Regions from separate parts of the Streptococcus pantholopis genome, predicted to be linked through region 2. Evidence: predicted binding sites of a transcription regulator. Region 2 holds the regulator's gene; the other holds the start of a gene.
What was found. The regulator Rex, encoded in region 2, represses fermentation and respiration genes when NADH is low (regulators of the CRP and FNR family bind a similar motif). The targets are predictions, from matches to a motif close to TTGTGAANTANTTCACAA.
Positions count from the first base shown of each region.

Region 1: a site for Rex is predicted at 9,043-9,060, ahead of adhE (bifunctional acetaldehyde-CoA/alcohol dehydrogenase). Genes of this name have one in related genera too.

Region 1 covers NZ_CP014699.1:1,718,677-1,734,707, forward strand. The annotation lists gene cysS (cysteine--tRNA ligase) at 1-699, opposite strand, end outside; gene A0O21_RS08005 (nucleoside phosphorylase) at 954-1,733, opposite strand; gene cysE (serine O-acetyltransferase) at 1,764-2,387, opposite strand; gene A0O21_RS08015 (SseB family protein) at 2,954-3,703, opposite strand; gene pnp (polyribonucleotide nucleotidyltransferase) at 3,709-5,874, opposite strand; gene adhE (bifunctional acetaldehyde-CoA/alcohol dehydrogenase) at 6,306-8,987, opposite strand; gene rpsO (30S ribosomal protein S15) at 9,380-9,649, opposite strand; gene def (peptide deformylase) at 9,962-10,576, shown strand; gene A0O21_RS08040 (LTA synthase family protein) at 10,595-13,225, shown strand; gene A0O21_RS08045 (NADPH-dependent FMN reductase) at 13,280-13,876, opposite strand; gene A0O21_RS08050 (MarR family winged helix-turn-helix transcriptional regulator) at 13,968-14,393, opposite strand; gene A0O21_RS08055 (PolC-type DNA polymerase III) at 14,578-16,031, opposite strand, start outside.
Region 2 covers NZ_CP014699.1:903,247-919,277, forward strand. The annotation lists gene A0O21_RS04205 (DUF871 domain-containing protein) at 134-1,228, shown strand; gene A0O21_RS04215 (6-phospho-beta-glucosidase) at 2,127-3,569, shown strand; gene A0O21_RS04220 (Cof-type HAD-IIB family hydrolase) at 3,902-4,738, shown strand; gene A0O21_RS04225 (SGNH/GDSL hydrolase family protein) at 4,773-5,387, shown strand; gene A0O21_RS04230 (Cof-type HAD-IIB family hydrolase) at 5,462-6,298, shown strand; gene A0O21_RS10860 (hypothetical protein) at 6,918-7,055, shown strand; gene A0O21_RS04240 (histidine phosphatase family protein) at 7,062-7,661, shown strand; gene A0O21_RS04245 (6-phospho-beta-glucosidase) at 8,516-9,955, shown strand; gene A0O21_RS04250 (AI-2E family transporter) at 10,087-11,208, shown strand; gene A0O21_RS04255 (glycosyltransferase family 8 protein) at 11,259-12,086, shown strand; gene radC (RadC family protein) at 12,320-13,000, shown strand; gene A0O21_RS04265 (gamma-glutamyl-gamma-aminobutyrate hydrolase family protein) at 12,997-13,695, opposite strand; gene A0O21_RS04270 (redox-sensing transcriptional repressor Rex) at 13,705-14,343, opposite strand; gene A0O21_RS04275 (DUF1831 domain-containing protein) at 14,491-14,838, opposite strand; gene A0O21_RS04280 (cysteine desulfurase family protein) at 14,840-15,955, opposite strand; gene A0O21_RS04285 (ribose-phosphate diphosphokinase) at 15,961-16,031, opposite strand, start outside.

The DNA.
Region 1 (16,031 bases), 820 kb from region 2:
CTCTAAGTCAGTACCGCCACCATGGATATCGATGGTGTCCCCTAAAATAGTTGTAGCCATAACGGAGCATTCAATGTGCCAGCCGGGACGTCCTGCTCCCCAAGGACTCTGCCAAAAGACTTCTCCCGGTTTAGCCGCCTTCCAAAGCGCAAAATCAAGCGGATTTTCCTTGTCATCGCCTTCACCTTCTACTCGGCCGCTGGCTCCGACCTCAAGGTCTGCCAGTGTTTTATTGGCTAATTTAGCATAATTTTCAGACCTTGCCACACGAAAGTAAACATCGCCATTTGTCTCATAGGCATAGCCTTTAGCCACTAAAACCTCTACAAAATCAATAATTTGATCCATGTAGTCAATAACACGCGGATGCTTTGTCGCAGGCTTGACCCCGAGACGCTTAACATCATCCATAAAAGCAGCAATAAATTTGTCGGAAAATGCTTTGGTATCCATACCGGCCTCAGCTGCCCCTTTGATAATTTTATCATCCACATCAGTAAAATTAGAGATATAATTAACCGTATAGCCGCGGTATTCAAAATAACGGCGAATGGTGTCAAAGGCAACAACACTGCGGGCATTACCGATATGGATATAATTGTATACAGTCGGTCCGCAGACATACATATTGACGGTTTTATCAGTAATTGGTATAAAATCACGCAGACTGCGGGTCATTGTGTCATAAATCTTAATCATAGGCACCTACCTTCCCTCAAATTTCTTGCAGGCTTTTTAATATATATGTCAGTTTACAAGATCCGGTCACTGTTAAGACAGGACTTTATTTCTTTGTTCGCTGCCATCACTTCCTGTTTCTGTCTGCCCAGTAAAGGTATAAAATCAAAACAGGAATAAAAATCAGAATCGGATACACAGAGCTGTAATGCCCTGATTGGATTTGCCCTATAACATAGCCAAAACTGCCGATTAGATAAATTGATAACCATTTATTATTCTTCCAAAATCGCTTCATTTTCAGCCTCTTTCGCAATAGCTAAAGCCAGATCAAATAAAGGCAGCCAATCAGGCAAGCTTTTGCGCCTTGCCTCCCAAGCACCATCAAGTCGGTTGACGTAATCAGCCGGATAGAAAAACTGACATACTTCCGCCTGACGAAATCTGGCCCAAGCCATGATAGCCGCCGCTTCCATATCTACGACTGCGGCACCAGAGGACATGCGGCGCTTAACCTTTTCCGGCGTTTCACGGTAAAAAGCATCTGTCGTCCAAGTCTTTGTTTTTATATAGCTGATACTATGTCTGTCAAAAACCTTTTCCATAATAGCCAACGACGCCTCATCATATCTGATTTCCTCGCTGGCAGGAGCATAGTGGTAACTTGTCCCTTCATCACGCAGAGCAGAAACCGGCAAAATAATGGTTTGACTTGTTATAGTTTTATCCAGAATACCGCAGGACCCCATAATGATAAACCTGCGGAAGCCCTTAGCTTTTAGTTCTTCTAAAACGCCAACTATCGCCGGTGCACCAACAGGAGCCAGGCAGACCGCGACCTTTTGTCTGCTTCTTTGGTAGATAAACCAGGACTGCTTGCCATTAAGGTTTTGCAAATAACCGCCAAGATGAACTTGTGGAAGCCCAGCCAGTTCTTCCACCATGTCACCGGCAAAAGAAAGAATAATGGTTTCACAGACCTCTCCGCCGCCTCGAACAGCTTTGTCTGTTGGTTCGATAATAGCAGGACTGTCATCAAATTCATTCAACAGCATACTGCCTCCTATAACTTGCTGCCTCCACTATCAAAGCTTAGAAGAGTGTAAGCTTGCATAACGCGCTTCTTCCAGTTTCGATGTGTAGTATTTTGATTCCCGTTCTTCTTCCAACTGACTGATAGCTGCTTCATCTTTCTTACCATGGACACGGACGACCTTAGCCGGAACACCTACTACGGTGACATCAGGCGGAACATCCGCAACAACAACCGCTGCAGCACCAACCTTGGCATTCTCTCCAATTTCAATAGGTCCGATGACCTGAGAATGAGCCGAAACAAGAGCCCCCTTACGGACAGTGGGGTGACGCTTGCCCACATCCTTCCCGGTTCCCCCTAAGGTTACGCCGTGATAGAGCATAGCCCCTTTTTCTACAACAGCCGTCTCTCCAATCACCAAACCAGAACCGTGGTCAATAAAGACTCCTTCAGCAATTTCAGCGCCCGGATGAATTTCAATCTGCGTCCAAAATCGCCAAAACTGGCTATGCATCCTCGCTAGCAAGCGAAAACCACGCACCCATAAAAAATGAGACAGCCGATGCGCAGCCAAAGCCTTTATCCCCGGATAAGTCAACAATACTTCAAGTGACGTGCGGGCAGCCGGATCATTTTCTTTTACAATAGCAATACTTTCTTTCCACCAGCCCATAACAACTCCTCTCAACAAGATACAAAGGGCGTTCAAGCTCACAGCAAAAATAGGAGACTGACCGCCGAGTCACTAAAGACTCTAGGGAAGGCTATCTTTTTTGCAAAGAGCTTAGCCCGTGTTCAGTTCAAACAAGATACAAAGGCCGTTAAAAGAGCAAAGCAAAAATGACGGTAAGCCAGAAATCTTCGATTTCGTCGGCGCACCTCTGCCAGGACGACTAGAAGGCTGCGGGCGGCCGCTAGGACGATAAAGCCTTCAGACGGCTACGGCTGGTTAACTTGAAATCAATTCTAAACTTAGGTATGTCTTTTTTGCACAGCTCTTAGGCCGTGTTCAATTACACAAGATACAAAGGCCGTTAAAAGAGCAAAGCAAAAATAGGAGACTGGACGAAGAGCCATAGGTCTCTAGGACAGGCTGTCTTTTTTGCACAGCTCTTAGGCCGTGTTCAATTACACAAGATACAAAGGGCGTTTAAAGCTCACAGCAAAAACAGGGGACTGACTGACGAATCGCCAGATTCTAAGTCAGAACATCTTTTCTTCGCAGCGTTTAACCTTATTTTAAACATCAATATCCGACCAATTGATTAAAATTTGCTCTTCATCAAATGGGTTAACAGCCAGACCAAAGGTCTCTTCTGTTTCTGCCTGACCCTCCCTTGGTTTATAAATATCTTCAATTTTCCAAGTCAGGATAAGGCCCTGCGCTTGTCGGAAAGCACCGCCAAATTCTTCCTTATTGTACCATTTGGCAAAGCTGGCCAGGTTAGAGAAAATGGGGACATAGCGTTCCCCTTCCGGGGTAGCCATAATTGGAAAAAGACGTTCAAAATGATTATCTTCCTGCGGATGAATATAGACAGGCACCAGATAATATTTATCCATAGTATCGGCCTGTACATTTTTTTCATTCAGTAAGTGATCCAAAATAGAACTATAAGTCGCCAAAAACTGGATCATATCCTTGCTTGAAAAGATAGTTGAATTCTCAAAATCTCCTGTTTTTTTCAAGTTGAAAGCCAAACCGGCAGAGCCTTTGGCAATCCCTTCTTCTAGGACGGTCAAAGCAGATCGCTTGGTCCAGTGCTGATTTCTGGCACTGATTTCCTCTTTTTTAAAATTATCTAAATCAGTAAAATCGGTAAAGACAGGAGTTACTTGCTGGCCGCTGATTTCAAGAATATAGGGCTGATCACTGGCCAAAACAGGATAGCTGTGCAGGGCATTGACCAAGGCAATGCTGTCTAAAAAATGGTCAGGGTCTGCAATAAACTTTCGCAGACTGACATCAAGTTCTTCTATTTTGCTCATGTCCTCTATTTTTCTTTCCTATTATGATGATGTTTATGGTGCGAATGCTCTTTGTGATCTTTTTCTGACCGCTGCGGACGCGGAAGCAGGGCCTTCATTGAAGCATCTACCCGGCCTTTATCGTCAATCTTGATAACTTTAACATCAACTTCATCGCCTAGACTCAGCACATCTTCCACCTTGTTCACCCGTCTCCAGGCCAGCTCGGAAATATGCACTAAAGCATCTGTTTTTTCAAAAAGATTGACAAAAGCACCAAATTTTTCAATGCGCACAACCTTGCCGTGATAAACTTCATCCACCTTAGCTTCGCGGACCAAACCGGCAATAATCTCTTTAGCCCGTTCAATAGCTGACTGATCGCTGGAATAAATAGCAACATGGCCTTCTTCATCAATATCAATCTTAACGCCGGTTTCTTCAATAATTTTATCAATAGTCTCCCCGCCTCTGCCGATGACAATTTTGATTTTATCAACATCGATTGTCATCGTATCGATCTTAGGCGCTGTCGGTGCCAGTTCAGACCGCGGCTGAGGAATTGTAGCTTCGATTAAATCTAAAATTTCAAAGCGAGCTTTCTTGGCCTGAGCCAGAGCCTCTTCTAAAATTTGCGGTGTAATACCGGCAATTTTGATATCCATCTGCAAGGCAGTAATCCCTCGGCGCGTACCCGCTACTTTGAAATCCATGTCGCCAAAGTGGTCTTCCAAACCTTGGATATCTGTCAAAATGGTATACCGTGTCCCATCTGAAATCAGCCCCATTGCAATACCGGCAACAGGCGCTTTGATAGGGACGCCCCCAGCCATTAAAGCTAGAGTTCCGGCACAGATAGAAGCCTGTGAAGAGGATCCATTAGACTCCAGTACCTCTGCCACCAGACGGATAGCATAGGGGAAATCCTCAAAACTAGGCAGCACCTGAGCCAAGGCCCGCTCACCGAGTGCACCGTGTCCGATTTCCCGCCGGCCGGGTGCCCCGTAACGTCCGGTTTCGCCGACAGAATACTGGGGAAAATTATAGTGATGGATAAACCGTTTCTTATATTCTGGGTCTAAACCGTCAACAATTTGAGTTTCTCCCATAGGGGCCAGAGTTAATACGGATAAAGCCTGTGTCTGCCCGCGTGTAAAGAGGCCGGAGCCATGAACCTGCGGCAGAAAATCAATCTCAGCATCCAGCGGACGAATTTCATCAATCCTGCGGCCGTCAGGACGAACCTTATCTTCAGTAATCAGGCGGCGAACCTCTGCATGCTCCATCTGCTCAAGAATTTCAGCCACATCCCGCATGATGGTATCCAAATCTTCGGCATCTGCAAACCGCTCTTCATAGACAGCTGTCACTTCTTCCTTAAGTTTTTCGGTAGCCGCTTCACGAGCCTGTTTTTCCTCTATCTGAACCGCTTTTTGCAGCTCGAGAGAATAGGCTGCAGTAATTTCTTCCTGAAGACTGCTGTCGACTTGCAAGAGTTCAACCTCGGCTTTAGGCTTGCCGACCTGAGCAATGATATTTTCTTGAAAAGCGATCAGCTCCTTTATCGCCTCATGTCCCTTGAGCAAAGCTTCAAGCATAATCTCCTCAGATAGTTCCTTAGCCCCGGATTCTACCATATTAATGGCATCTTTCGTCCCTGCTACAGTTAAATCTAAAAGCGATTGCTCTTTTTGCTGGGCTGTCGGGTTAATGATAAAGTCCTCGTCAATGTAAGCCACCTGAACACCAGCAATTGGACCCTCAAAAGGAATATCCGAAACAGATAAGGCCAGGGATGAACCTAACATTGCGGTCATAGGGGCGCTGGCATCTGCATCGTAAGACAGAACCGTATTTATGACCTGTACCTCATTACGAAACCCTTCTGCAAACAGCGGCCGAATCGGGCGGTCAATCAAACGAGCCGTCAGAGTCGCATCTGTTGAAGGGCGGCCTTCCCGTTTATTAAATCCTCCCGGAAATTTCCCGGCTGCGTACATCTTTTCTTCGTAATTCACTTGTAAAGGGAAAAAATCTCCGGCGGACATTTTCTTTGACATGGTAGCAGCTGTCAGTACAGTGCTTTCCCCATAGCGAATCAAGGCGGCACCGTTGGCCTGCTTAGCCAGCTGGCCGATTTCAATGATGAGGGGCCGGCCGGCAAAAGTTGTCTGAAAAACCTGTTTTGTCATTGTCATCTCCTTAAGTCATCAAAAATATTTAAAATACTATCTATCCGGATGAAACTGCTAAAACCCAGCGGTTATATCAAGGTCAGCAGGCTGATACCCTTAAAAATAGTGACGTTTTTGCTTCTTATAATAATGATAGCATACGTGTTTTCTACAAAAACTAATCTGTAAGGCCTTTACAAACTTGTTTTTGTATAAAACCACGTATTGTTATTATCATACCATAATTTAAGCAAAATAAAAAATCCGGAAAACTGTCTCTTTTTCAAAAAAACTGCTGTCTTTAAAATGAGCAGCAGATGATTTTCTCTTCCCTAATGAAGAAAAGAGGCTGGGACAAAAGTCCTGCCTCGTTTCATTTTTTTAGATATATGCGTTTGACGCAGTGGTTTATTGGAAGTTCTTGTCCCACTTTCCATTTTTATCAGCTCTTAGAACTGGTCAATTAACAATTGTTTCAGCTCTGCAATGTAAGGCTGACGCGGGTTGGCAGGAGTACATTGATCATCGTAAGCCAGACTTGCCAGACGGTCAACAGCTGCATCAAAGGCCTCTTTGGTAACGCCATTAGCAGACAGTTTAGGCTCAACACCGACAGCATGCATAAGTTTATCGATGCGTTGGCAAAGTGCTTCGACTAATTCCGCATCATCTTTGCCCTGCAGACCCAGATAGCGAGCAATATCAGCGTAATCGCGCTGTGCACGGTATTCTTCATAGCGTGGGTAGACAGAGCGTTTCACATTGCCGGCTACTCCATTGTAGCGGATAACATGCTGCATGGCAATGGCAATAGCAAGACCATGCGGCAGACCGAATTCCCCACCGGTTTTGTGAGCAAGAGAGTGGTTAATTCCTAAGAAGGCATTCCCGAAGGCCATACCGGCAATTGTAGAAGCATAATGCATATTTTCTTTAGCCTGTTCGCCGCGCAGAGTCGGATTTTGAGGATCATAGTTATAAGCATCTTCTAAGTTCTCAATAATCAGTTTGATAGCTTCAAGCGACCAAGGTCTTGTGAAGTCAGAAGCCATAACTGAAACATAAGATTCCAGCGCATGTGACAAGGCGTCAAGACCTGACCAGGCAGCAGTCCGTTTTGGCACAGTCATAACAAATTCCGGATCAACAATTGCCACTTGCGGAACCAGCTCATAGTCGGCCAGCGGGTATTTGACATGAGTGAAATCGTCAGTAATAACAGCAAACGGTGTCACTTCAGCCCCTGTCCCTGAAGTTGTCGGGATACAGAAGAGGCGTGTTTCTGTTTGGTGTTTGAATTTGACAATCCGTTTACGGATATCAATGAATTTTTGCTGCAATTCAAGGAAGAACTCGCTTACATTGTCATAACTGTCGAGCCAGCCAGCTTCCTTATCAAGCGATACCTCATAAATCAAGCGGGCAATCTTAGACGCATCAATTGCGGAACCCCCGCCGATAGCAATAACGGTGTCCGGTTTGAAATCACGCATTTGTTTGGCAATTTCGATAGTTTGGCCTAAAGTCGGATCCGGTTTGATGGTGCCGTAAAGAGAGGTCACAACCTTTTCATCGCGTAAAGCGAGCTGCGCATAAACTGTGTCAACAAAACCGAACTGAACCATACCGGGGTCAGCTACGATAAGCGCGCGCTTCATTGGTTCATAGGCATCCTGCAAGTAAGAAATGGCATTCTTTTCGTAGTAAGTTTTTTCCGGCAGACGGACCCATTGCGGACGATTGCGGCGCTTAGCAACAGTTTTCACATTCAAAAGGTCGCCGGTTGATAAATTGTGAGACAATGAATTTTTCCCCCATGATCCTGTTCCAAGAGTTAAGCTGGCTTGCAGCGCATCTGTGTAAACATCTCCGATACCGCCGACTGAGTCTGGCTGGTTAACCAAGATACGAGACGAATTCAGAGCATCACCGAATTCAGTGACAAACGGATCAGACTGTGAGCCGATTTGAATAGCACAGTTGTGGCCTGCCCCTTGATAATCCAGCAGAGCAGCTACGATTTCGATACCGTCCTGACGGTCTTTAGCTTTATAGACAGAAAGGAGAGGAGAAAGTTTTTCTGATGACAGTTTTTCGCCGATATTTTTCTTATCCAGCTCAAACAAGAGAACATCTTTGCCTTCCGGAAGATTGACACCGGCCTGTTCGCAGATCCATTGCGCCGACATACCGGCAACCGGTCCGTTTACCCCGTGGCCATCATTGAAAACAAAATCTTCAAGTTTTTTGTAATCTTTCTTAGGAACCAGATAAGCGCCTTTTTCCTGCATTTTTTCCAGCCACTCTTTGTAAACCGGTGCTTCAACAACTGCTGAATTTTCAGTAGCACAGATCATGCCGTTATCGAAACGTTTTGACAGGAGAAGGTCTTCAACGGCCCGATCGAGATGGGCTGTCGCATCAACAAAGACCGCACCGTTACCGGCACCAACACCCATAGATGGATTCCCTGATTTAAGAGCCGCATTCACCATGCCCGGACCGCCTGTTGCCAAAATGGAAGCAATATTTTTGTTGGAAATCAAAGCGCTGGTATTAGCGATTGATGGAGTGTCAATCCATTGAATAATATTCTCAGGTGCACCGGCTTTAACAGCTGCATCGTATAAGATTTGGGCTGCATGCGCTGAACAGTTTTGAGCTGCCGGGTGGAAAGCAAAGACAATAGCATTTCTGGTTTTCAGAGCGACTAAAATCTTAAACATGGTTGTTGAAGTCGGATTGGTAGTCGGCACGATTCCGGCCAGCACACCCAGAGGAGCTGCGATTTTAACACCGCCTGCAACTTTATCTTCACCGATAATGCCTACAGTTTTTTCATTTTTAATTCTTTCGTAAACATACTCTGTAGCAAAGTGATTTTTCGTATCCTTATCTTCAACAATACCGCGGCCGGTTTCTTCATGAGCTTCTTTTGCCAGCTGAAGAGATGCTTCAGAACCCGCCAAGGCCATGGCTGCAACGATTTTATCCACCTGTTCCTGTGTATAAGTGGCATAAACCGCCTCAGCAGCCAAAGCCTTTTCAACTAAGCCGTTCGTATACTGAGCCGCAGCCTCTTCTTGTGAAAGTTCTGCTTTTTTAACGTCTGTTTTTGCTTCTTTAACCATTAAAAAACTCCTTTGTAAATAGCGATGGCTGAATTTTCAAGCTAAGAAAATTCATTTGTGATTTTTTTCACTTGTTATTATATAATTTTCTTTCCCCGAAATCAAGTCTTTTTTGTGATTTTTTTCATTTATTTTGTCAGTGATAGGTGCAAAGCCTTGCAGGACAGGGATAAGAAGGATTTGATTTCTAAAAAATAAGTCTGATTGAATGAGGCATAATATAAAAGCTGTCAAATAAAATCACAGAAAGAGGAGATTCCAATAGTCTGAAGTGCTTCTCTACTATTTGCCTGCCGCTGCTTTCTAGTCATCCGGCCTTCATTGTCTAAAAAAAGAACCTAAAGCCAAAATCGTTTGTTCGGGCTTTGGGTTCTTTAAATAATTGTTTTTGCTTAGCGGCGCAGTCCTAAGGACTGAATCAGCTCACGGTAGCGGTTGACATCTGTACGGCGCAAGTAAGCCAGCAAGTTCCGGCGGTGGCCGATTTTCTTCATCAGTCCACGGTATGTTGCATGGTCTTTTTTATGCTGCTTGATATGCTCGTTCAAATGGTTGATTTCCCAAGTCAAAACAGCTACCTGTACTTCAACACTGCCCGTATCGCCTTCATGGCGCGCATATTGTGCAATAATTTCATTTTTTTTCTCTTTTGAGATTGCCATAGTTCTTCTCCTTTTATTGCTTCATCCGAGTTCTGGGTTTTGGCAGGTCCCGGAACCAAGAAAAAGTTAGTTTGTCTTTGCGACTGTTCTTATTGTAACAAATTCAAAAAAGCCCGTCAAACATTAATTAAACAGCTGTCGGATCTTTCCTTATATTTCAGCTAAAAAATTCAAAGATAAAAACACTCTGCAAGCAGGACAAGAACAGCTTGTCATTAAAACTCTCTTCTTTATTTACAGGCCATTTTGTGATATAGTAGATTTGTTTGAATTCAAAAATAATTTAATATCGCATTAATAAAGGAGAACAGCATGTCAGTACAGGACAAATTAATACGGCCGAGCCGTGTCATTACAATGGATGATATTATTCGTGAAGGGCAGCCTACTCTGCGGGAACGGGCTAAAGATGTCAGCCTGCCCATACAGGACGAGGACATTATTCTGGGGGAAAAAATGCTGCAGTTTCTTAAGAACTCTCAGGATCCTGCGACAGCTGAAAAAATGGGCCTGCGGGGCGGTGTTGGACTGGCTGCTCCGCAGCTCAATATTTCTAAACGGATTATTGCAGTGCTGATTCCTAACCCAGAGGATGAGGACGGCAACCCACCGGCAGAAAGCTATAGTTTGCAGGAAGTCATGTATAATCCTAAGATTGTTGCTCATTCCGTACAAGAGGCTACACTGGCTGACGGCGAAGGCTGCCTGTCCGTTGACCGGGAAGTTCCCGGGTATGTTATCCGCCATGCTCGTGTAACCGTTGATTACTACAATAAAAATGGGGAAAAACAAAGGATTAAGTTAAAGGGCTATCGGGCTATTGTCGTTCAGCATGAAATTGACCATACAAACGGTATTATGTTCTATGACCGCATCAATGAAGCTGAGCCTTTTGCTGTTAAAGAAGGCTTGCTGATTATTGAATAAATCATCAAGGAGTGCATTGTGAAAAGAATTGTCAACTGGATTGAAAAGCGACAGAAATTCCTCATCAGCCTTGTCTGTGCTCTAGCCTTTTTTTCCTATGTCTTTTTGCTACGCAATGAATTAAAAGTAGCCGATAACAGCGGCAACATCAAGATTGTCGCAGCCAAGCAAAAAGACCCTTTAGCAGCCGGCTATCGCGGAAACACACGGCAAATTGCCTTAGAGGGGCAGCCGCTAAGTGATGAAGAAATTGTCCGCAATGACTGGGGTGTATACAGCGCTGCCGTACCTATTCCTATTAACATAACAGAAGCCACAGATGATCTGGAAAATCCGACTATGGAAATCCAGCATGATGGACCGGTCAGAAATATTTCCTTTGAATACAGCCGTTATTATCTAGGCGGTTACCTGCAAATTTATCTTGATGATGTCCTTTACATGCAGATAAATACCTATCAGGAAGAGGAAAGCTATGAACTGCTGACCATTGATTTCCCTCAGCATTACGGCTTAAGTGCTGCAAATGCCGGCTGGTGGCTGCAAATCATCGTTTTAGCAGCAGTGCTGCCTGTCTTTGTCCGGCTGGAACTCTATAAAAGACTGCGAATCCAGCAGTTCCTTCTGGCCTTTGGACTGCTGGCTGCAGCTTGTTACGCCTTATCAGCCGGATTAGCTTACACGCTGCCGCAAAGCTTTGTCTTTTCTAATACGCTCTACAGCTTTGACAAGGCTATGCTGGTGTTGAGCCTGTTCACCTTTCTATCATTAATTTTAGGGCAGGTTTTGCTGTATTTCGTCAAAAAAAGGTGGCGTTTTTTGGGACAGATTCTTTATCTGCTTTTGATCGCTCTTGCGCCGCTCTTAATTTTTTATCTGCTGGAAAGCCCTTCAGCTTATGATTCTAATTTGAATGCAGCTGATATTCCGGCCAATCTGGCTATTATTACTATCGTTTGGCTGACTTTAGCCATGATAACCACTTCTCTGCGCTTGGCGAGCATGCTGGCTGCAGTTGCCGCTCTTATCATGGGAATCGTCAATAAGGTATTGATTGCCCTCAGGTCAACCCCCCTTTTAGCTTACCATTTTCTGCAGATTCGCGATGGTTTAAATGTAGCGCAAAATACGGCTATCATCGTTGAACTGATTATCCCGAGACTTATTTTTCTAAGCGCTCTTTATTGCATAGCACTGGCTTTCCTGCCATCTTCCAGAAAACTATTTGCCAGACCAAAGCCTTTTTCTGTTTGGCAGAAACTGCCAAGCAGGCTGGCCTTTTTGCGTCAGACAGTTTATCAGAAAATCATAACCGCTTTTATCGGTGTACTGGCCGCATTTTTTGTGGCCAGACCCCTGGTCTACCATATTGCTGACAGTGTGGAGATGCGCCTGCTCTTTTTTGCGATGCAGAAAACATATTATGAACATGGATTTGCTCTTTCTTTTGTCAGATTTTATGAAGTCTCGCACGTCACAGAGCCGGAAGGTTACAGCACTGATGCTGTCAAGGATATTTTGAGTCAATACCCGAGAAAGACAGAGACTGCCAAGCAGAAACCGAATATTATCATTATCCAAAATGAATCGCTGACCGATTATGCGCAATTGACGTCTTTGGAATTTGAGCCTGATCCGCTGGCCTTTATCCACTCTATGGATGATAATACAATCAAGGGGGTGCTCTACGCTTCTGTACTGGGCGGCGGTACGGCCAATACGGAATACGAGGTGCTGACCAGCAACAGTTTAGCTATCTTACCACCAAATGCTTTTCCTTATCAGCAGCTGATCACCTCACCTAAAAATAATATCACCAGTGCTTTAAACAGTTATGGCTACCAAAGCGTAGCCCTTCATCCTTACTTGGAAAATTTCTACCGCCGCAATTTAGTCTACAGCTACTTTGATTTTGCCGAGAGCTATTTCAACAATTCAACACCTAGCATTGAAGATCTTGTTGAGGTTCAGAATTTGCGCAACTATGTCAGTGATGCCAGCCTTTATCAGGCCAGTCAGAAACTGATTGAAGAAAAGCAGGATCCGCTCTTTAATTTTATTGTTACCATGCAGGGACACGAAAGTTACGGTCTTCCGGAAGAAGAGAGCCCGAGGACTGTCTCTATTGTCAATGGAGATGATGACAGCAGTGCGACTGATTTCTTATCCAGTGTCAAAGCATCGGATGAGGCATTCAGCGACTTTATCACTTATCTTAAGACTTCTGATGAACCGACTGTGGTCATCATGTACGGCGATCATCAGCCGGGACTTTCTAACAGCTATTTTGAACCGGCATTAGATGCCAATGATCCCAGCGCCAAATATCAAACGCCTTTTGTCATGTGGGCTAATTTTGATCTGCCCCAGAAAGAAGAAATTCAGCTCAGTCCCAATTATATTGTTCCTTATCTGTTTGACATTCTGTCGCAGACAGACTATCCTTTGCCAGTATCGTCTTATTATCAGTTCCTGTCAGAACTGCAGCAGCAAATTCCTATCATGACGACTTGGGGCTATTATGATGACGGCTATACTTATTCTGAAGAAGCCCCTGCAGACAGCCAGCTCCTCAGCCAGTACCGGCTGTTGGAATATAATAATGTGATGGATAAAAGTGCCCTGACTTTAACACAGTATTATGAATAAATCAAAAAAACTCACATGATGTGAGTTTTTTTGATTGACCTGCAGATTATTTAACTAGTTATTGATAGCTGCCAAGACAGCATCTGCCTGTTTGCTGAGTTCTTCTAAAACGTTATCATTTAAGGTCAGCTCTCCGCTTGCCCAAGCTTCATCATTAATTTGCGCTGCAGTGACTTGATCTACAAAAGTTGTTCGAATGAAAGGAAGCAGGTCACGATAAATAGCAGCTGTTTGCTCATGACCGCCGTTAGCCAGAAGAGACACTGTTGTTACTTTGCTGTCAATAGCTGATAGCCCTGTCGGATCAGCCAAATCAACGGCGCGTGACGCCCAGTCCAGTAAGTTTTTCACCGGACCTGGAATTGAAAAATTGTAAACGGGTGAGAAAATCCAAACAGCATCAGCTTCCTGAATGGCTTTGCGCATATCTGCGACTGCTGGCAGAACCGACGTTTCAAGATCCTGATTAAAGAGAGGCACTTGACTGTAATCCAAGTAGGATACCTTGGCTTTACCGGCAAGGATCTTTTCTGCGGCCTGAGCCATTTGCAGATTGAAAGAACCCTCACGAAGTGAACCGACAACAAATAAAATATTTTTCATTTCCTCTTCTCCTTTAAAAAACTGTTTTAATGCGTTAATAAAAGACATTTGCACTCCTATCTATTTATCACTATATAGTTATAACTGTTACTATGTAGTAAATTATAAAACAGTCTGCCGCTAAAGTCAATCAAAATGCCTACAAATCTTTAAATTTTTTTAATAGGGCAATCAGCTCTTCTTGTTCGTTTTCAGAAAGCAAAGAGAAGACCGCTTCCACTTTTTCAATATGAGCTGGCAGAGCACGTTCAATAACACGGCGGCCCAGACTGGTCAGATCAACCAAATAGGCCCGCCTGTCCTCAGGATTAAGTCGGCGGCTGACCCAGCCTTTTTTTTCCATATTTTTGATAACCACAGTCATATTCCCTGATGTTGCCAGCATCTTGTCAATCAGTTCACCGATTGTCATCTCTCCCTTAGCATAAAGGACATCAAGAGCAGCAAACTGAGTTGCAGTCAGGTTATCTTCTTTGTAAGATTCCGAAACTTTAGCGTCTATCGTTCGAAAAGCTTTACGCATAACAACCATTAATTTGACAGCTGAATTTTTAAATTCTGTCATTGCTCCCTCCTCACAGTGACCCTCTTTTTTATCCTAACACTAATTAACTGTTTTCTCAACCGGCACTGCCAGCTTTTAAGTCAAAACAAAACTCCGGACAGCTGGAACTATCCGGAGATACCACTGCTGAAAATAGGAGTTTATCCATTGACTGATTAAAGAGCTCAGGCTGTTTCGTTTAGTCTTAAAAGAAATCGTCAAACAGACTGAGCTGATTGTCTTCCGGCAGGTTGCCTAAAATTCCCATTTCGTCCATTTTTTCAACAAGAGTTGCCGGCAGACCGCCGCGCTTGCGCAGCTCCATCTTCGATAAGAACTCACCTTCTTTGCGGGCAGCTACAATCTGTCTGGCAACATTTTCACCCAAACCATCCAAGGCTACAAAAGGCGGTATCAATGTATCGCCATCAATCAGAAAATCCACCGCATCGCTCCGGTATAAATCCAGCTGACCGAATTTATAGCCACGCTCCAGCATCTCATTGACAAGCTCTAGGCTGGTGAACAAATCGATTTCCACATTAGAAGCTTCATTGTTTTTGCGCTTCGTACTGATATTCGCCATCCGTGCTTTAACCGCTTGAAGACCAGCACTCATGGTTTTTAATTCAAAGGCCTTAGCACGGATAGAGAAATAGGCACAGTAATAATAAAGCGGATAGTGCACCTTAAAGTAAGCCACACGAAGTGCCATCAAAACATAAGCTGCTGCATGGGCTTTAGGAAACATGTACTTAATTTTTCCGCAGGATTCAATATACCAATCAGGAACATTATTCTCCCGCATAGCCTGAATGTAGCCGCTGCGTTCTTCTTCAGATATCTTAAGCCAAGCTCCTTTACGGACCCGCTCCATAATGGTAAAGGCCATTTTGGGTTCAAGACCGGCATGCATAAGGTAAACCATGATATCATCACGGCAGCCGATAACAGTGGAAAGGGTGGCAATACCTTCTTTTATCAAATCTTGAGCATTGCCCAGCCACACATCGGTTCCGTGGGAGAGCCCCGAAAGCTGAAGGAGCTCGGCAAAAGTGGTTGGATGTGTCTCATCAACCATTCCCCGAACAAAGTTTGTACCGAATTCAGGGATACCCAGCATTCCTGTTGAGGCCCCGATTTGTTCGGGTGTAACCCCGAGCACCTCAGTTCCTGAGAACAGTTTCATGACGTCGGGATCGTCAACAGGAATTTCAGTCGGATCAATCCCTGACAAATCCTGCAGTTTGCGAATCATTGTGGGATCATCATGCCCCAGAACATCCAGCTTAAGAACATTTTCATCGATATCGTGGAAATTAAAGTGAGTTGTCCGCCACTCAGCTTTTGAATCATCAGCAGGATATTGAACCGGAGTAAAATCGTATACATCCATATAACTTGGAATAACAACAATTCCACCCGGGTGCTGGCCGGTTGTCCGTTTTACTCCGGCTGAACCGCTGGCCAGACGGTCAACCTCTGCATCGCGGTAGTATTTGCCATAGTCTCTCTCATAACCTTTAACAAAGCCGTAAGCCGTTTTTTCAGCCACCGTTCCTACAGTGCCGGCACGAAAGGCATATTCTTCACCAAAGATATCACTGACATCGTGATGGGCCCGCGGCTGATCATCTCCGGAAAAGTTCAAATCAATAT
Region 2 (16,031 bases):
GCACCCTTCTAGTCGTTCTGGCAGGGGTACGCCTACGAGGGGTACGCCTACGAAATCGAAGATTTCTGGCTTACCGTCATTTTTGCTTTGCTCTTTTAACGGGCTTTGTATCTTGTTAAAACTAAGGAGAATTATGGGTGAATTAGGTTTGTCTGTCTACCCGTCGAAAACAGAGACGGCTATTCTTAAGAGTTATTTGTCAACTGCTGCTGAGATAGGCTACAGCAGGATATTTACATCGATGTTGGAGCTTACAGACAGCACAGAAGAGACGCTTGATCGGTTTAGGGAAGTGATTGCCCACGGCAATCGCCTGGGAATGAAAACATCTATTGATATCAATCCGCAGTTGTTTGAAGAACTGGGAGTAAATTATGAGGATTTAGCTTTTTTCAACGATTTGGGTATTTGGGCTTTGCGGTTAGATCAGGGTTTTACAGGGCAGGAAGAAGCAGAGATGTCACAAAATCCTTTCGGGCTGGTAATTGAGCTGAATATATCCCGCGGACAGCACTATATTGATCAAGTGATGGACTTTTCTGCAGACCGCAGATATGTAACGGGAACGCATAACTTTTATCCCCAGCCTTATACAGGACTTGATTTTACTTATTTTACAGACTGTGCCGCCCAGTATAAGAACCACCATCTAAGGACAGCTGCTTTTATTGATTCTCCAAAAGGGACGGTGGGGCCTTGGCCTGTTGGAGATATGCTGGTCAGTACTGAACGTCAGCGCCTCTTATCGCCTGAGGCACAAGTTCAGCTTTTGTTGGCTACTCAGCTGATTGATGATATTTTTGTTGCATCGTCTTTGCTGCCTGCTGATGAGCTGCAGAAAATATATGACAGCTTTGTATCAGCTGTGCCTCGGTTGAAAGTGACTTTACTGTCTACGGCCTCGGCTGATGAACAAGCTATTGTTCTCGATAACAGGCATCGCTATCGCGGAGATTATTCCGGCTATATGATTCGTTCATCAGAAATGCGCAATCTTTATAAAGACAGAGATTTTCCGCCAGTAGATCATGGCAAGACCATCAAAAAAGGTCAGCTGACTATCTGTAATAATCGCAGCGGACAGTACAGAGGCGAACTCCAAATTGCTTTAAAAGAGCGGCCAAATGACGGCACTCACAATATCATTGGCAAAGTGGCCGATGATTATTTGCCTGTGCTTGATTTACTGAAACCTTGGCAGTCTTTTGAGCTGGTTAAGGCATTTTAGCTTTTTAAACAGAGAAAAGGATGAACTGTTATAAATGACATTCTGGCTGCTGAAAGTTTCAATATAAGAATACAGTCTGTATACCTTGTTTTTTCTGACAAAATCTGTTTTATCAATATGTGTTTATCTTAATAAACTGAGGTTCTGTCTTATTGTTAGCTAGCCGTAGCCGTCTGAAGGACGATTTTAAAAATAGGCCTTAATATTTGTTATAGTGCTATATGCAAGACGCTAGTCATCTAGTGGCACTTTATTCGCTTTTTCAAAGCTTTAAAATGACTACTAGGCTTTGCGGGGGCGGGACAACGAACTTTATGGTCTGGGCTTCTGTCCCACTCCCTAGTCGTTCTGGCAGAGGTGCGCCTGCGAAATCATAGATTTCTGGCTTACCGTCAGCCGTAAACGTCTGAAAGCTTTGTCGCCTTAACAGCCGACCGCACCTTTCTAGTCGTCTTGGCAGAGGTGCGCCTACGAAATCATAGATTTCTGGCTTACCGTCATTTTTGCTTTGCTTTTTTAACGGGCTCTGTATCTTGTTATTTGAACACGGGCTAAACGCTGCGGGAAAAAGATGTCTTGACTTAGAATCTGGCGATTCGTCAGTCAGTCCCCTATTTTCCTTTTGCGTTCTTAACGGGCTTTGTATCTTGTTGGAACTGAACATGGCCTAAAATCCTAGTGAAAAAGATGTCTGTCATCGTGATGCCAGCATCACTTGCCATCCCCTATTTTCATACGGATTTTTAAACGCCCTTTGTATCTTGTTATAATTGAACACGGGCTAAACGCTGTGAGAAAAAGATAGCCTTCTCTTGAGTCTTTAGTGACTCGGTGGTCAGGCTCCTATTTTCTCTTTGCGTTCTTAACGCCCTTTGTATCTTGTTGAAAGGAGTTTTCGATGACTTTTCCAAAAAATTTTCTGTGGGGCGGTGCTTTGGCTGCCCATCAGTTTGAAGGCGGTGTATTAGAGACTTCAAAGGGGCTTTCTGTTGCTGATGTGATGACAGCAGGAGCTCATGGTGTGCCTCGGCTTATCACCGATGGCCTTGTTGAAGGCAACTACTACCCTAATCATATTGGCATTGATTTTTATCATCACTACAAGGAAGACATTGCTATGTTTGCTGATTTGGGTTTCAAATGCTTTCGGACGTCAATCGCCTGGTCCCGTATTTTTCCAAAAGGGGACGAAGCAGTGCCCAACGAAGAAGGACTGGCTTTTTATGATGCTGTTTTTGACGAACTGCTGAAATACGGGATTGAGCCCGTGATTACCCTATCGCATTTTGAGATGCCTTACCACCTGGCTAAGGAATACGGCGGTTTTATGAGCCGCAAAACCATTGATTATTTCCTTAATTTTGCTGAAAGTGTCTTTAAGCGTTACAAAAATAAGGTCAAATACTGGATGACCTTCAATGAAATCAATAATCAAATGAACTACAGCAATGATCTTTTCGGCTGGACAAATTCCGGTGCTCATTTTGGCGACTATCCAAATCCTGAAGAAGCCATGTATATTTGCGGTCATCATACTCTGCTGGCTTCAGCCAAGGCGGTTAAGCTCGGTAAAGCTATTAATCCGGAATTTAAGATTGGCAATATGATTGCCATGGTACCGATTTATCCCTTCTCAGCCCGTCCGGCCGATCAGGTTCTGGCTCAGCAAATGATGCATAACCGCTGGTTCTTCTGTGATGTACAGGTTCGCGGCTATTATCCGAATTATGCCTTAAAAATGTTTGAACGTAAAGGTATCACTGTTGATATCACAGAAGAGGATAAAGAAGTCTTGGCTTCAGGAACTGTTGATTATATCGGCTTTAGCTATTATATGAGCAATACAGTTGATTCAACAGCGCATAAAGATATTTCTGAGGATACCAGCGGAGGCAGTGAACACTCTGTTACCAATCCTTTTATTAAAGAATCCGATTGGGGCTGGGCGATTGACCCAGAAGGTCTGCGCTATTCCCTTAATGCCTTTTATGAACGTTACCAACTGCCGCTTTTTATCGTTGAGAATGGGTTTGGAGCTATTGATGTCAAAGAGACTGACGGTTCAGTGCATGATCAGTATCGTATCGACTATCTGCGGGCTCATATCAAAGAAATGGAAAAAGCCATTGATGAGGACGGTGTTGAGCTTTGGGGCTATACGCCTTGGGGTTGCATTGACTGTGTTTCATTTACAACTGGGGAGATGAAGAAGCGCTATGGCTTTATTTATGTGGATCGCAACAATGACGGATCAGGGACTCTGGAGCGTTCTAAAAAAGATTCCTATGACTGGTATAAGCAAGTGACAGCGTCAAATGGAGCAGATTTAGGTCAACAGTAGATAAAAAGCAGTAAAATAAAAGGAGAGTTTTAACCTTTCCCCAGTCCTTCGCTTCTCAGTCTTTGCTGGACTGCTGTTAGATCTTATTGCTCTTTAGCTGGTTGTATCCTTTGCTATAACATTTATTTTTATCATTAAGAGGAAGCTGAGAGTGACATATTTTAGTTTTCTCTTTTTTAACTAAACGCAGAGCAGAAAGAGCTGATAAGAGTTCTTTTGATACAGTATTTTTCTTTGTTAATAGCAACTGTTTACGGTACAATAAATAGAGTGACGGACAAACAAATTCAGCAGTCTGCTGCTGAGAATTTAAAGCACAATGAAGGAATATCATGACAGTAAAAATCATTGCAACCGATATGGACGGTACATTTTTGACAAACAAGAAAACCTATGATAAAGCTTTGTTTAATCGGCTTTTTCTCCTTTGTCAGGAAAAAGAGATTAAGTTTGTCGCTGCCAGCGGCAATCAGTACCGGCAGATTATTCAGCAGTTTCCTGACTGGAGCAGCCGTATTGCGGTTGTCGCAGAAAATGGCGGCCATATTGTGGCAGATGGCAGAACCTTAGCGGAAGAATTTGTAAAATCGGCCGCAGTTACCAAACTGCTTGATTATGTGGAAGAGAATTATCCGGAAACGGTTATCAATTTGGCAGGGAAAAAATCGTCTTACATGCTGCAGAAAACACCAGCTGCTATTAAGGAGGCGCTGAGCTATTATCTGCCGGCAATGCAGTATGTTGATAATTTACATACTGTTTCTGATGATGATTTTTTCAAAGTAACACTTCTTGTAGAAGAAGCGCTGACTTTTACAATTCAAAAAGAAATCAATACTCTTTTTATTAAAGACGGTTTGCGGGCAGTCTCCAGCGGTTTTGGCTGTTTAGATATTATTCCTGCCCATGTGCATAAAGGAACTGGCCTTAAGTATCTGTTGGAATACTGGGGACTGACTGCTGACAGTCTCTTGGCTTTTGGTGACGGCGGCAATGACTTGGAAATGTTGAAGCTGGCAAAATATTCCTACGCTATGGCTAATGCGACAGCAGAAGTGAAAAATACTGCTGCTTTTCAGGCGCCCTCTAATGAAGAAAATGGTGTTCTGAAAGTAATGGCCTCTTATCTGATGAAGCAGGAGGCTGAGCATACTGCTTTTAATATGTAACTATAGTTTGTGAATCAAATAGCAGGAGGCCGCAATGTTAGAAACGATCAGCCCGGAATTGAGGGCCTATCAGGATGATAAACTGAAACAGTTTAAAAAGCGTAACCCACAGGAAGCAAAAAATGGCATTGTTTTTGCCGGTGACTCTCTCATTGACTTTTATCCGCTGAAGAAGTGGCTGGGACGGGATCTTCCTCTTATCAACCGAGGAATTGCCGGGACGCATTCCCGATGGCTTTTAGAGCACTTAGATAGTCAGATTAGGGAGTTGAAGCCTGCCAAAGTATTTGTGCTCATTGGAACGAATGATTTGGGACTGGGTCGTGAACCGGAGGCTGTCGTTAAAACTATCTCTGAAATCGTAGCTGAACTGAATGAAGTCCTTTATGCTGAACAAATCTATGTGCTGTCACTTTTGCCAGTTAATCAGAATCAGAAGTTTAAACAGACTGTCAAAATCCGCAGCAATCAAGCTATTAGAACGGTTAACAAGGCTTTGGCAGATTTGTCTGGCTGTATTTTCATTGATTTATATCATGATTTGCTGGATGAAAGGGGCAATCTTGCTGAAGGGTACACTGTGGACGGCCTGCATCTGACTCCTGCAGCCTATCAGTGCATTTCTGATCGAATAAAAGCCTATCTCTGAAAGAAAATCGCAATAAGGAAGGGTCGATAAAGTTTTTTTGCAGAACAAGTTATGATAAAAACGGAGGTGATTTGTTGGCTGTAAAATTAATTGCCAGCGATATGGATGGAACTTTTTTGGATGGGTGCGGTGACTATGACCGCCAGCGTTTCGAAAGGCTCTTAGATGTATTGGAGGAAAGGGACATTAAGTTTGTTGTTGCTTCCGGCAACAGTATGCCTAGGTTGGCGATGATGTTTGACGGTCTTTTAGAGCGGCTGATTGTGGTTGCTGAGAACGGAGCCCAGCTGATTACAAACGGCCAGCTGTTTGCTGAACATACGGTTGCTAAGTCAGATTTAGAAAATTTTCTGGCTTATTTTTCTAAACAGCTAGTGGACTACAAGGTGATGCTTTCAGGTTTGAAGGCAACTTATATGCTCAAGGACAGTCATTTCAGTATTGACAGCAGTCTGATTAAAGCTGATCAGGCCGCTCTTTTGATGAAAAGCATTGTAGAGCTGTCGGATTTTAATCAGCTGCCGGCTGACGAGCGTTTCTTTAAAATAAGTCTGCTCCTGCCAGAAGAAAAAGACAGGGAAATTATCGTCGATTTTAATAACCGTTTTCCAGGACATTTAACAGCTACAGCCAGCGGTTTTGGCGGTGTTGATATTATTCAGACCGGCTGGCATAAAGGCCGGGCTTTAGCCCAGCTGATGCAGCATTATAGCCTGACTGCTGATCAGGTCATGGCTTTCGGGGATGGCGGAAATGATATTGAAATGCTGCGGCTGGCGGGAGCTTCTTATGCTATGGACAATGCTCCCCAGGAGGTGAAAGCAGCTGCCCGTTTCATTGCTCCTAGTCATAAAGAAGCCGGTGTTTTTCAGGTCATTGAAGATTATTTAAAAAAATCAGAAATAAAATAAGACTACTTGAAAGGCCGGCAAATCAGCAAGACTTTCATTTGCAGAGAACCGGTAGAATGTGGAATATAGTCATTGGCTGCCTACTTCAGCCTGACAAGGCGAAGCAAAACATTAAAAACTTACTGAGATGCAGTATAAGCCGTTTCTTCAAAATCGGTTAATAGTATTAGTTTATCTGATTATTGCATAAGAAAGCGTTTGCAAAATTTTGTAAAATAAAAGCATACCACTATGAGAAGAGCTAATCGATGATTGCATGATTTCCTTCAAGATTTTATGGACCGGCGGCTTCAGATACAGCGCGTGCTGTGCTGCACCTGAAGATCGGCAGACAATGGGCATTGAGCTCACTACGCCGATGAAGCGTGCGAAGCTGGATGCTGCTTTAAAGGATAAGGTTTAAAAGAATGGGACTTTGGTGCTTTTGAAGTTCATCAAGAATACCTCAAGCCTAAATTTACTGCCAGAACGAATCAGGCTACCGCGACTATTTTCTTGCATACGGCGGAGAATCCAATGTTCAGGTGTATGAATTCGCAAAGTTGTTGTAGAAAGCAGTGAAAATGACTGTTTGCTCTTTGTCAGCCATGGATCTGTTATTACACAATTCTATCGGCATATGACTGAAAATCCCCCTGTCCCTGCTAAGCGAATGGCTAACTGTGCGATACTGAAAATCAGCTGTAATGATGACTGTAAAATGGAAGTTCAGTCTATCTTTAATCCTATGGAAGAAGAGTATATCTATGAAAGGTAACGGCTTATGAAAACGCTATATCTGATGCGCCATGGTGAAACCTTATTTAACCAATTGCAGTTAATCCAAGGGTGGTGCGATTCTCCTTTGACAGAACAAGGCAGAATCCAGGCTCAACAAGCTGGAGCTTATTTTGAGGAGAAGGGGATTCATTTTAATTACCTATACAGTTCGACCTCAGAACGGGCTTGTGAAACTCTGGAGCTGGTTAGTAAAAGAAGTGATTATAAACGGCTGAAGGGCTTGAAAGAATTTAATTTCGGCCGTATGGAAGGTCAGCCTGAATATCTGCATCCCAACCGCCGACGGGGACAGAAAGGGCACGGTGAGTTTTACCTTCAGTATGATGGCGAAAGCGACAGCCAGCTTGAAAAGCGTGTTAAAGAAACGATTGTCAAACTGGTGGAAGAAGCAGAAGCAGGAGCTTCTATTCTGGCAGTCAGTCATGCCGGAGCAATCATGTCTTTTTACCGACAGTCAGATGTGCCAGCCTCATTTGATCTATCTCTTTCTAACTGCAGTATTTTGAAATATGAAATAAGGGAAAAGCAATTTATTTTAGCTGAATTGATTGATCCGGTTCACCAAAAACAGTGGTTTTTTTAAAATAATGTCAGTTGGTGCAAAGCTGGAAGCCGCAGATGTCTGAGAGAAAGAGATGATTTTTAGCTTTCATTAATTTAACAGTTGTGCTATCTGTACAGAAATGAAGCAGCTAGCATTATTTAGCCGTTTTTTCAAATCTTTACTGGGCCTTGAGAGAGAATAGCAGACATCACAATCCAGACTTCTGTCTCGCTCCCTTAACGGGCTCTGTATCTTGTTAATTGAACACGCCCTAAAATCCTAGTGAAAAAGATGGCTGTTAGCGTGATGCAAGACATCACTTGCCATCCCCTATTTTCATACGGATTTTTTCACGGGCTTTGTATCTTGTTAATTGAACACGGCCTAAACGCTGCGGGAAAAAGATGGCTGTCAGCGTGATGCAAGACATCACTTGCCATCCCCTATTTTCCTTTTGCGTTTTTAACGGCCTTTGTATCTTGTTTAATTGAACACGGCCTAAGAGCTGTGCAAAAAGAGACGCAGTCGTAGGAAGCGCAAGCTGACGTACGAATGTGGCTATTCTGTGAGTATAAAATTTCCTAAAGTCTTAATGACTCTTCGTCAATTTTTCTATTTTTGCTGTGAGCTTTTAACGGCCTTTGTATCTTGTTTAATTGAACACGGCCTAAACGCTGCGGGAAAAAGATGGCTGTCAGCGTGATGCAAGACATCACTTGCCATCCCCTATTTTCCTTTTGCGTTTTTAACGGCCTTTGTATCTTGTTTAATTGAACACGGCCTAAACGCTGCGGGAAAAAGATGGCTGTCAGCGTGATGCAAGACATCACTTGCCATCCCCTATTTTCCTTTTGCGTTTTTAACGGCCTTTGTATCTTGTTGAAGGAGGGATTATGACTACTTATTCAGCTTTTCCGGAAGGTTTTTTATGGGGCGGCGCAACTGCTGCCAATCAGTGTGAAGGGGCTTATAATATCGATGGCCGGGGTCTGGCCAATGTAGATGTTGTGCCAATCGGCAAGGATCGTTTTCCGATTATCACCGGTCAGAAAAAGATGTTTGATTTCGAAGAAGGTTATTTTTACCCTGCTAAAGAATCAATTGATTTTTACGGTCACTACAAGGAAGATATTGCTCTTTTTGCTGAGATGGGCTTTAAAACCTACCGTATGTCTATTGCCTGGACCCGGATTTTTCCTAAAGGTGATGAATCAGAGCCAAATGAAGCCGGTCTGCAGTTTTATGAAAATGTTTTTAAAGAATGCCGGAAATATGGCATTGAGCCTTTGGTAACAATTACCCATTTTGATTGCCCTATGTATTTAATCGAGCATTATGGCGGCTGGCGTAACCGCAAGCTGATTGATTTTTACGAACAGTTATGCCGTGTTCTTTTTACTCGTTTCAAAGGTTTGGTTCGTTATTGGCTGACTTTTAATGAAATCAATATGATTTTGCATGCTCCGTTTATGGGGGCCGGACTGTACTTTGAGGAAGGCGAAAATGCTGAGGAAATCAAGTATCAGGCTGCTCATCATGAATTAGTGGCATCCGCTTTAGCGACAAAAATTGCCCATGAAATAGATCCTGATAACAAGGTGGGCTGTATGCTGGCAGCGGGGCAGTATTATCCTAATACCTGCCATCCGGCTGATTATTGGGAAGCTATGAATGAAGATCGTGAAAATTATTTTTTTATTGATGTTCAGGCACGTGGAGAGTACCCGAATTATGCTAAGAAAAAATTTGCTAAAAACGGTTTGAAAGTTGAAATGACTGCAGAAGACTTAGCGCTTTTGAAAGAGCATACTGTTGATTTTGTCTCATTTTCCTATTACTCAAGTCGCGTAGCTTCAGCTGATCCATCTTTAAAAGACACAACTGCCGGAAATATTTTTGCATCTCTTAAAAACCCCTATTTGGAAGCTTCTGAATGGGGCTGGCAAATTGACCCTTTGGGGCTGAGGATTACCCTGAACATGCTTTGGGATCGTTACCAAAAACCGCTTTTTATTGTAGAAAACGGTCTTGGTGCTGTAGATGTGCCTGATGAAAATGGCTTTATCGCCGATGACTACCGTATTGATTATTTGCGGGAGCATATTAAAACTATGAATCAGGCTATTAATGAAGATGGTGTCGTTGTTTGGGGTTACACAACTTGGGGCTGTATCGATCTGGTTTCAGCCGGAACTGGAGAGATGAAGAAACGCTACGGTTTTATCTATGTTGACCGAGACAATGAAGGCAAAGGTAGTCTTAAGCGGTCCAAAAAGAAATCATTTACCTGGTACCAAAAAGTAATTGCCTCCAACGGAACAGATCTTGACTAAAATTAGACTGCTGTGCTTTGTCAGCAGGCTGGATTTACTTTACTAAGCCGATTTTTTCTATTTATCCTGATAGGAGCGGGTTTATTTCCGCTCCTATTTAGTGTATAATGTGAAAAGAAACAGGAGGAGATATGAAGTTTAGTAAAAGACAGGCCAGTTATTTAATTGCTGTTTTTGTGATATGCTATTTTATTCAGGCTAATTGGTCAGGCGGAGCTCGGCTGCTTAAAACGGTTTGGACAGCCAGTCAGCCCTTTGCGATTGGGGCTGCACTTGCTTATATTATTAATATTGTTATGGCTGCCTATGAACGGCTGTTTGGTCTGCTGTTAACTTCGGAAAAACAGTTCAAGCTAAAAAGGCTGCTGGCAATGGTTTCAGCCTACCTAAGTTTTATTGCTTTGATAGTCTGGCTTTTTTCCATTGTTATACCGGATTTGATAGCTAGTCTCAGTTCACTTCTGACTATCGACACTGGAGCTTTGCAGAAGTTTTTGACAGAACTTTATGAGAATAGGCAGTTTGCGAAAGTTTTGGATTATTTTGGTCTTGAAACAGATTTAACAGCAGCATTTTCCCGCTACAGCCAGCAGATTCTGACTCAGGTATTAGCCATACTGACAGGACTTTTAACATCGGTTACCTCTATTGCGTCAACGATAGTGAATGTGTTTGTCAGTTTTGTATTTTCTATCTATGTTCTCTCCAGCAAAGAACAGCTGAAGCATCAGTTTCATTTGCTGATTGATACCTACCTGACGCCATATGCTGCTTCAATTTATTATGTATTGGGAATTGTGCACCAGCGTTTTCGCGGTTTTTTTGCCGGTCAGACCATTGAAGCCTTCATTCTGGCTACCCTTTGTACTATTGGGATGATGATTTTTAATTTCCCTTTTGCTACGACAGTCGGTGTTTTAGTTGGTTTTACGAATATTATTCCAGTTATTGGGGCTTATTTAGGCGGTCTTTTAGGAACGATTTTAGTCTTTACACAATCTCCCAAACAGGCGTTTTTCTTTTTAATATTTTTGATTATACTTCAGCAATGTGAAAGCAATCTTGTCTATCCAAGAGTTGTGGGCGGCTCTATTGGCCTGCCGGCTATCTGGGTGTTGTTTTCGGTTATTGTCGGCGGTGCTGTTTTTGGTGTTGTCGGTATGCTTATTGCAGTGCCTTTGAGTGCTTCAGTTTATCAAATTATTAAAGACAATGTGGCCAAGCGTCGGGCTCAGCAGCCATCAAATGGCTAACACACTGATACTTGATTGCAAATGACTGCTAAAATGTTAGAATAGATGATATGGAACCACTAAATTTGCTTTATTCAATTGACGATAGCTATGTTGACCAGTTTAAAGTCACCTTGTTTTCGGTTTGGCAAAATGCAACGGCTAAAAATATGGCCGTTTATGTTTTACAGAAAAAACTGCTGCGCAGAAATGATGAAATTACTGAGTTTTGCGGGCAGCTGGGTCTTGCTTATTTCCCCGTTGTCATCGGCGAAGAGGCATTTAAAGATGCCCCGACAACGAATCGCTATCCGGAAACGATTTATTACAGGCTTTTAGCCCATGAATACCTGCCAGAGCATTTAGACCGCATTTTATATATAGATGCAGACATTCTCTGTTTGAATGATATTGTCCCTTTATACCGTTTAGATCTCTCTGATAAACTTTTTGCTGCAGCCAGCCATACTTCTGATACCAATATACCGGAGCTAGTCAATAAACTGCGGCTGAGAAATTTTGAATCAGAAGGCTATTTTAATTCGGGAGTGCTGCTGATGAATTTAGAATTAGGCCGGCAGGAAGTGAGACGTCAGGATATTCTGTCTTACATTGAGAAAAACAGTCTTTTGCTCTTTTTGCCGGATCAGGATATTCTCAATGCCCTTTATGGTCACAAAACCCTCCTGATTCCTGATCAGATTTACAATTATGATGCGCGTTACAATATTCTGTATTTTACCAGAAGTTCGGGTAAATGGGATTTAGACTGGGTTATTGAGCATACCGTTTTTCTGCATTTTTGCGGACGGGATAAACCATGGAAAAAAGACTACAGAGGCCGCTACAGTGCCCTCTATAAGCACTATCAGCATCTAACCGGCAGAATAAAAACCTAGCAGATATACATTGCCAGGTTTTTTACAAGAGAAAAGGCCGTTAAAATCTGTATGAAAATAGAGGAAGGCAAGTGATGTCTACATCACTTGCCTTCTTTTTTGCTAGGTTTTTAGGGCAGGTCATTTCTTTTCAAGAACTCGGCTGTCTTTGCTAAATAAGTTAAAACTGGGGGCAGTTCTTTTAGACCGGCTCTTTTTATTTTTTTCGAATAAATAGATGGAGGTAAAAAGAAATGTATACAGTTGAATTGAAAGAAGAACCCTTGCTGCCAAGAGAGCGCTTGGCTGATTTGGGGGCTGAAAAACTCAGCAATCAGGAACTGTTGGCCATTTTACTGCGTACCGGTACAAAGCAAAGGCCGGTTTTGGAAGTCTCAACACAGATTTTGAAGGATATCCGTAGTTTAGCCGATTTTCGCGACTTATCCCTGCAGGAGCTGCAGAGTATCAAAGGGGTCGGCAGAGTAAAATCAATAGAAATAAAAGCGATGCTGGAGCTGGCTAATCGGATTAATAAGGCAGAATACTACCAGAATGAAAGGATTTTAAGTAGTGAGCGGCTGGCGCAGAAAATGATTATAGAACTGGGAAACAAAAAACAAGAACATTTGCTGACCCTTTATTTAGATACACAGAATCGGGTTATTGAACAGCGGACGATTTTTATCGGAACAGTCAGGCACTCTATCGCTGAGCCGCGGGAAATTCTGCACTATGCTTGCAGAAATATGGCCACCTCCCTTATCCTTGTTCACAATCATCCTTCAGGATCGCTTGTTCCCAGTGAAAACGACCTACGCTTTACAGAAAAAATAAAACGATCCTGTGAAGACATGGGGATTGTCTGTCTTGATCACATTATCGTCAGCAGGCGTGATTATTATAGTTTTCGTGAGGAAACGGGTCTGCTTTAAAGTTCGCAGACAACATATCTAAAGAGTTCCAAATCTTCTTTGCGCGTTTCATACAAGAGTTCAGGGTGCCATTGAACACCTAAAAAACGCATTCTGGGGTCAATTGATTCTACAGCCTCAATTGTTCCATCTTTGGGATCTTCAGCAATAACACGCAGTTCACTGGCTAAGTGGTTGATACTTTGATGGTGAAAAGAATTAATAGAGCTGGCTGAACCGTAAATATCAGCCAGCTTACTGTCCTCTTTGATTACCATGTTATGAGATAAGTAGTCAGCCGGTCGGTCCTGCCAGTGGTTTTCGATATCCTGATAGAGTGAACCGCCCAAGGCTACATTCATTAATTGGGTTCCGCGGCAGACAGAAAAAATCGGTTTTTTCTGCTTAACTGTTTCTTCAATCAAGGCCAGCTCAAAGATATCACGTTCTTTAAAAAAATCATCATCGCTGGCTTGATTTCTTTCGCCGTAAAAGCTGGGATCAACATTTTGACCGCCGATAAGAATTAATTTATCAATCATACTGACATAATCAGGCGCTGTTTTAGGATTGCCGACTGGCAGAACAAGCGGTAAGCCGCCTACGGCTTTGACCCCATTGACAAAACCGCTTGGTACATAAGACCAGGAAATTTCCTTAGCTTCTGGATTAGGCCGCTGATTTGCGGTGATGCCAATTATTGGTTTTTTTGACATGCTGCCTCCTTAGTCAGTTTGATTCATAAAATAAAGCAGTGTCTGCAGTTCACTTGTCAGGTCAACATACTGCACGATGACTGATTTAGGCAGATTGAGGCGGACAGGAGCAAAACTGAGGATACCTTTGATTCCTGCAGCTACAAGAAGATCAGCTACTTCCTGTACCTGAGTGCTGGGGACAGTCAAAATAGCGGTTTTAATGTCAGTTTTTTGGATATGCTCAGTAATTGTGGAAATACCATAGATAGGGATACCGTCAGATGTTTTGGTGCCGACCAATTCATTATCATCTTTATCAAAGGCTAAAGCAATCTGCATTTTGTTGCGGTCATGAAAGCGATAATGCAAGAGAGCACGACCAATATTGCCGCAGCCAACTAGCAGGACATTTGTTGTCGCATGATCGTTCAAAATATCAGCAAAAAAATTCATAAGTTTGCTAACATCATAACCGAAACCACGCCGGCCCAGCTCCCCGAAATATGAAAAATCCCGGCGGACAGTAGCAGAATCAATTCCCATCGCATCAGCAATCTGCTTTGAGCTGGCTTTTTCAATGTTGTTCGCATAAAAGCGCTTAAAAATCCGATAATAAAGCGACAGACGCTTAGCTGTCGCCTTAGGGATAGATTTATCAATAGCCACAATATCATCTCCTTAATAGTTCATCTATATTGTAACAAAAAAGTCATCAAATCAGCAATTTTAGTGAACATAAAATTGCTGACAAAAAAATCTTATGCTTGCATAAGATTTTGTATCAAACTGCCGGTATGAAAGGGTGAGAAGGATTCAAACCGGATTTTTGCTAAAAATGTGACGTTCAACCAGGCTGTCCATTAGAAAATAGAATTTATCCTGCAGCAATTTATTGTCTTCTGATTTGAAAATATTGACTGATCGTAAGCCAGATTTATCGGTGATAGTCAGCTTAAATGCATTTAAGTCTTTATGGACAGTTATTTTTAAAGGGAAACCGTCACCGGAATTAGGAACTTTCTCCAGTAAACGCTTTAATTCATAGTGGCCGACTGTATTCTGCGTGAAGGTGGTATCACGCAGAGTATAAGGCTTAACATCAGGGTTAATACTGTAGCTGTAGAGACAGCCATCAAGGGTAACTTTTTTTGTAAATGCCATTTTATTTTCCTGTTATTTCTTTTAATTTTTTTGCTAACTGCAGTAATTCTGACTGTGTATTTAGCTTAGACAGGCTGATTCGGATCGATTCCTGCAGTCTGACGGAATCATGACCGTAGAGGCTGGCCAATACATGGCTGGGGTCTACAGTGCCTGCTGTGCAGGCAGAACCAGTAGATACGGCAAAACCAGCCAAATCAAGCTGTGTCAGTAAAATCCCGTTGTTTTGCCCCGGAAAGCCAAGATTGATGACATGGGGCAGGTGTTGTGATGAACCGTTGAGGTAGTAGGAATCAGGAGCGAGAGCCTCTAAAAAAGTGTCTCTCAGTCCCCGTATATAGGTGAGATTTTCTTTTAACTGCAACTGACTGTCTGCCAGTGCCTGAGCCATTCCCACGATTGAAACGAGGTTCTCTGTGCTTGCACGCCTGTTTTCTTCCTGTTCACCGCCATGGAGCAAACTGTCAAAGTGAAGGGGGGCGGCATAAAGAAAACCGACGCCCTTGGGCCCATGAAATTTATGAGCTGTCGCTGATAAGAGATCAATTCCAATTTCTTCAGGATAAATTGGGAGTTTTCCCATTGTTTGGACGGCATCAACATGAAAAGCCGCCTGATGTGTTTTTAAGAGAGCAGCTGCTTCCTCAATTGGCAGCAGGTCACCTGTTTCATTATTAGCATGCATGAAGCTGACAAGAATGGTGTCATCTCTCAGAGCCTTTTGCAGACTTGAAAGAGTAATAGATCCCTTTTCAGGCCGGAGATAGGTGACTTCAAATCCAAATTTCTCTTGCAGATAATGAAGCGGCTCCAGAACAGAGGGGTGTTCGATTGCTGTAGTAATGATGTGCTTGCCCTTATCTTGGTTAGCTAGAGCATAGCCTTTAAGGGCAGTATTATTAGCTTCGGTTCCGCCGGAAGTAAAAATAATTCTTCTGACTTCTGTTTTTAATGCATGAGCAATCGTTTGTCTGGACGTTCTTAATGCCTGACTGGCTTTACGGCCGTAAACGTGAATACTTGACGGATTGCCGAAGTTGTCAGTCATCACAGCGGTCATAGCTTCGATGACTGCTGGAGTCATTGGAGTAGTAGCTGTATTATCAAGATATACCATAACAATCAATCCTTAGGTGTATAAGCAAAGAGCGGACTGACCGGCTTGCGTTCATGAATGCGGATAATAGCATCTG